Regions from separate parts of the Endozoicomonas sp. GU-1 genome, predicted to be linked through region 1. Evidence: predicted binding sites of a transcription regulator. Region 1 holds the regulator's gene; the other holds the start of a gene.
What was found. Region 1 encodes sigma-54, which starts transcription at its own class of promoters, with help from an activator protein. Its sites were predicted from a motif close to TGGCACNNNNNTTGCTNT; they were not measured.

Region 1 (3,165 bases):
TTGAGGAATTGATCAAAGCCATCAAGGGACTGTTTCATTTTCCGGGTACGGATCACTTCACAGAGCATGCCGACAAATACGCTGATCAGCATGGCCATGACCAGGTTCATTTTGATAGACGACACCATCATTTTGGAAAAGATCAACAACAGGAAGAAAGGAATCATGGGCAGCAGCGCATAGAATGCCGGGGCCGGGTCTTTCTGGTCACCGTCTGTAGGTTCGATGCCCTCACCCACATGCTCGGCAACCCTGTAGCCATCTTTCAGATCGCACCGACGCTGCCAGACAAAGTGCAGGGCCGCCGCCACCAGCGCCATGGGGAAGGTGATCCAGGCCTGATAATCCAGGAAGTATTCGGTAATTTCCAGTCCGGACTGGCTGGCGGCAAAATTGGCATTCACCTGGGTGACACCGATTTCAAATGCCGCCGGAGAAGCAATCACGGCAACCGCTGAAGCCGGGCTTAAACCGATATTTCTCAGCACCGGATACAGCGTCACCATCAACAGCAGACCGAGGCCCGTTGCCGAGGTGACGAACATTTGCAGCACAACACTGAGCAGATAACACAGCGCCAGTACCATATAAGGTGAGCGAAAACGGCTGATGGGCTTGACGGCCAGTCGAACCAGCGCTTCTGAGGCACCGATATGGGACATATAGCTGGCAAAACCACCACAGGCCATGATGGTCAGACCCAGGCTGGCCATGCGGAAGCTGAATACCGTGTTCATCAGTTGAAACAGGTCAAAGGGGATAAAACCGGTGGCCTTGGCCGCTGGCAGAATATCTTTTATCCCCATCACCGCGGCGGCACTTAGCAGGACAATACCGGCAATAGCCAGCGAAGCCGATGCACTGTAGTTCTTCACGATGGCGTAGATAACCAGTGCAACTACGGGTATGACAATGAGTATATCCACAGGGGAATCCTGAAAATGGCTAAATTGCGCGCAGGTTATTTCTTGAGCTATTGGTTGTAAATGACCAATGTCAAATAATGATCGGGTAGTTCTTTTTAACCATTCTGACAGTCGTTATGACCGAACTTTAAAGACGGAAAGCGCTTACAACCCACACAAAAACACACGTAATTTCATCGTATTCAATCTTTGCACATTTTTTGCTAAAGCTATGGTTTCAGAAACGTCTATGGGTTTATAATCAGCCGCACATGGAGAGTAAGCCTCTGCAGCCTCCACGGAAAACGAAGTAAAGGTATACGGTTGCCTATGAAGCCTTCCTTACAGCTCAAGATGGGCCAGCAGCTGACCATGACGCCGCAGCTGCAACAGGCCATCCGGCTGCTACAGCTATCGACCCTGGATCTTCAGCAGGAGATTCAGGAGGCCCTGGAGTCCAACCCCATGCTGGAGTCCGAGGATAGCCAGACAGAGGACACCGCCAGCAGTGAAGGACAGGAAGAACTCGTTGATCTGAGCGAAAAAGCCTCAGAACCTGAGCCTCAGGAGATGGCGGAATGGTCAGACAGCATTCCCAATGAACTGCCCGTGGACTCCGCCTGGGACGACGTGTATTCCAGCCTGCCGGCCAGCAGCGGTGACGATGATTATGACCCCCTGGCAAAATCCTCCGCTGTGGAGTCACTTCAGGATCACCTGGAATGGCAACTGGATATGCTGCCCATGAGCGACCGGGACCGGCTGATTGGTCTGGCGATCATCGAAGCAGTTAATCCGGATGGCTATTTAACCTGCACGCTGGATGACCTGTTTGTCTCTCTTCAATCCCAACTGGACGATCTGGAGATTGAAGAGATCCATGTGCTGCAACACCGGGTACAACAATTCGATCCGGTGGGTTGTGGCAGTATTGACCTTAGAGAGTGTCTGTTGGTTCAACTTCGTCAGCTGCCGCCCTCAACACCCCATTTCAACAATGCGGAAAAGCTGCTCACCCGTTACCTTGAGTCCCTTGGCACCCGTGATTATGCCAGCATCATGCGTCATGCCAAACTGAAAGAAGACCAGCTGCGAGAAGCCCTCAGCCTGATTCAGAGCTTCCACCCAAAACCCGGCAGCACCATTGATCAGACAGAAGCCGAATATGTGGTACCGGATATATCCGTCCGGAAAATCAGGGAACGCTGGACGGTGGAACTGAATTCCGACGCCCTGCCCAAACTGCGCATTAATAATAATTATGCGTCCATGGTTCAGAGAGCCAATAACAGCCGCGACAATGTGTTCATGAAGAACCATCTGCAAGAAGCCCGCTGGTTTTTGAAAAACCTGCAAAGCCGCAATGAAACATTGATGAAAGTGGCAAGCCAGATTATTGCCTATCAGCAGGAGTTCCTGGAAAAAGGGGATGAAGCCATGAAACCCCTGGTGCTGGCGGATATTGCCGAGGCGGTGGGGATGCATGAGTCGACGATATCCCGGGTAACGACTCAGAAGTACATGCATACCCCCCGGGGTGTTTACGAGCTGAAGTACTTTTTTTCCAGCCATGTCAGCACCACGGAAGGGGGGGAGTGTTCCTCCACGGCCATTCGGGCCCATATCCGCAAACTTATTGCTGAAGAGACACCGCGCAAACCCCTCAGTGACAATAAAATTGCGGCGATTCTGGGGGATCAGGGCATCAAGGTAGCAAGGCGCACCATTGCCAAATACCGTGAGTCCATGAATATTCCGCCATCCAATGAACGTAAGCAGTTAGTGCCCTAGTTGATACACCGCTCAAAAAGCAGTTTTTTTTGTCTCAGGGCATTCCAAGCTGCACCGACAGTGATAGAATCGAACTCAGCCAGTACGAAAAATCCCGCGGACTGGTGATTATCTGGATAATGGGATTCAGGAGAGCGTTACATGCAAGTCAACATCAGTGGGCATCATGTCGAGGTAACAGAAGCTCTGCACGACTATGTGATCAAAAGACTGGAGCGTCTTGGTTCACATTTTGACCATATCACCAATGTACAGGTGACCCTGAGTGTCGAAAAGCTGGTGCAGAAAGCAGAAGCCGTTTTGCATACCCGCGGGGCCGAGATTAATGCCACCGCCGAGCACGAAGACATGTACGCAGCCATTGACCTGCTCTCGGACAAGTTGGATCGGCAGCTGGTTAAGCGAAAAGAGAAAGCCCTGGACAGGCAACAGGGTGCCAGTGGCCATGCCCTTTGATTTATCAGGTTGC
Region 2 (3,165 bases), 2.3 Mb from region 1:
TACTGCCACAGTCAAATCGCCTGCCCTGAAATTTACAGGCAATCACACAACCACTTCTGGCCTGAGACAAAATGGCATCGGTCAGTTGTACCTCACCGTTTTTTCCCGCCTCGGTGTTGGCAATAATGTCAAAGATATCGGGGGTCAGAACGTAACGGCCAATCACCGCAAGATTGCTGGGAGCCTCTGAGGGCGCAGGCTTTTCCACCATATCCGTTACCCGAATCAAATGCTCATCCAGAGCCTCCCCGGCAATGACTCCATACTTTTCGGTTTCTGCCGCGGGCACTTCCTGTACCGCAAGAATCGTACATCGGAACTGCTTATAGAGATTGACCAGCTGAGCCATCACCGATGACCCCTTATCATTGACACAAAGGTCATCCGCCAGAATGACACCGAAGGGCTGATCACCTATTAATGTCTGACCACAGGCAATGGCATGCCCCAACCCCAGCATCTGATTCTGCCGGGTATATGAGAAGGTACAGGCAGACATCACATCCCGGATCGACGACAGCTTCTCCTCCTTGCCACTACCGGCAATCTCCGCCTCCAGTTCATAGTTAATATCAAAGTGATCCGGTATCGCCCGCTTATTCCTGCCATTAACAAAACCGAGATCCGTTAATCCTGCTTCCATCGCCTCCTCTACCCCGTATTGAATCAGCGGCTTATCAACAATGGGCAGCATTTCCTTGGGCATGGATTTGGTGGCTGGCAAAAAACGTGTGCCATAACCGGCAACAGGAAAGAGGCATTTTGTAATCATTCAATAACTCCGTTTATCACTTGATCTTGAATGCGTTAATACAATGCAGTTCCCATGCCAATGTTACAAGGCACAACTCATGTCAAGAAGGTAAAGAGTGTGAATCAGAGCATTATTGCTGTTTCAGGAGAGGTATTTTGCAATAGCAGGTTCCGGTTTGCTTCTTCCGAAGCTTTCTTTATAGTCGACCCAATCGTTGGGTGAAACCCGCTCTTATTTATGACTTCTGCTTGATAGATCGAATGAATATACCCATTTCCCTTTTGGGGTCACAGGGTGAGTAGATCTACAGATTATCAACATACCTTTCTGGAGGCTGTCTTCATTGCGAAAAAAGAACAGCGGAGAGTAGCTGGTACGGGCATTTGCCTTTTTCAGTCGTTTCATCACCCTCTTATGCGATAAATCCACCACGTCAGCTGATCCGGCTGAAATGAATAAATCACCGTTAAGCAGACCGGAATATTCGCCCCACTTGTGTTGATCTTTTCTTAAATGATCGATCCAGGGATATTTGTACATGCTGACCAGTATTTTCACACTTTCGATGACTTCAGATATTTTACAGATTTTGATATCTACACAATTAACTGTGTCATAGAATTGAGTCAGATTATGGCTTGATTGCTCTGCCTCATCTCGGCTATTGACCTCCTGAAATTTCAACAGCGGGTATTGAGTGATCACCTCCAAGATAAATCTTTTAAGAAAGTCTTTATGACTTTCGTCCAGTGCTCGTGTAATACATGGCGGCTCTCCATTGGTGGCGGCTCCAGGGTATTCGGATATCAGACGCTCATACAATGCTTTAACACTCTGCTTCTCTGCTTTGCGACCATGGTGAAGTTTGATAAAACTCAGTTTTTCCATGACCAGACTTACCAGGCCTGACTTACTGAGAACGGCTTGAGCATCAGCTGGAGTGCCGGGTTTAAGGGCATTATCAAGTGGTAATGAACCTGCTGGTGAGACGTTCATTTTTTCTTCCTGTTATCGGGGTGCACAATACACAAAAGTTAAGGGCTGCCATCATGGTTATTAAATGGCGCATATTGCAAAAATTGCCATGTGTAATTTTTGACCATTATGGCAAAAAATAGTTCAATGCCTTAAAGTGATATATCGCAAAATTTTTTAGATAATGGCGTATATCACTACCATATACCCGCAAAGATGGTCGAATAATATGCCAACGTTACATGGCACAACTCATGCTCCTGGTATTAAGAACGTGAATCAAAACTCCATAACGCTGCTATTTCAGGAGAGGCATTTTGCCAAGCTATCCCCCTATCTTTGCGTCATTTCATCAATCGCTATCCAGGCTTCTTCACATCCCTTATGGCGATCAATCGGATGACCTCGCCAGTATTATCGTCCGCCGGGTTGAGCACTTTCTGCACAACCATGAACCGAAAAGTTTTGACGCCTGGTCAGAGCAGGATATCTATCTGATCACTTATGGCGACAGCCTCACAGAGCACGGGAAACCACCACTGAAAGTACTCAGTGAATTCCTTGGCAGGCACATCCGGCAGCTGATTTCCACCGTGCATATACTGCCCTATTTTCCCTACAGTTCTGATGATGGATTCTCCATCATTGATTATCTGCAGGTTAACCCTGCTCTTGGTGACTGGAATAACGTCAGGGCCATCGCTGAGCGCTATCGGTTAATGACCGACCTGGTTATCAACCACGTATCCCGGGAAAGCCTGTGGTTTGCGGATTTTGTCAGCGGCATCCAGCCTGGGCGGGACTACTTTATTGAGGAAGATCCATCCACAGATCTAACCATGGTCACCCGCCCCAGAAACTCCCCCCTGCTGGTTCCCACCCAGACACGCCGGGGAACCCGCCACGTCTGGGCCACCTTCAGTGAGGACCAGATCGACCTTAACTTCAAAAACCCGGATGTACTGATAAACATGGTCGATATTGTGCTTTTCTACCTTGCCCGGGGCACCAGCGTAGTGCGTCTTGATGCCATAGCTTTCCTATGGAAGAAGCTCAATACAGCCTGCGTACATCTGCCGGAAACCCACGCCATGGTAAAAGTAATGCGACTGATTATTGAACAGGTCCGCCCCGGTGCATTACTGATAACCGAAACCAATGTACCTGACCCGGAAAACTTCAGCTATTTCGCCCGGGGTGATGAGGCGCATCTGGTATACCAGTTTGCACTGCCGCCACTGATACTCCATGCACTGAACCGGGGCACAGAAAAATACCTGACGCACTGGGCAAGGGCATTACCGGAGTACCCTGAGGGTTGTACAACACTGAATTTCACCGCCTCCCATGATGGCATTGGGCTGCGACCGCTTGAAGGGCTCGTTCCCGACAGTGAAGTCGCCGAACTGGTGGACAGCATGCACCGTTTTGGCGGG

Region 2: the regulator sigma-54 is predicted to act here: its motif matches at 1,973-1,990, upstream of O3276_RS01615 (sugar phosphorylase).

What each region holds. Positions count from the first base shown of each region.
Region 1 covers NZ_CP114771.1:2,666,492-2,669,656, forward strand. Annotated here, with positions in the region: gene dcuC (C4-dicarboxylate transporter DcuC) at 1-926, opposite strand, end outside; gene O3276_RS11010 (RNA polymerase factor sigma-54) at 1,236-2,696, shown strand; gene hpf (ribosome hibernation-promoting factor, HPF/YfiA family) at 2,838-3,152, shown strand.
Region 2 covers NZ_CP114771.1:338,112-341,276, reverse strand. Annotated here, with positions in the region: gene galU (UTP--glucose-1-phosphate uridylyltransferase GalU) at 1-772, opposite strand, end outside; gene O3276_RS01620 (hypothetical protein) at 986-1,750, opposite strand; gene O3276_RS01615 (sugar phosphorylase) at 2,047-3,165, shown strand, end outside.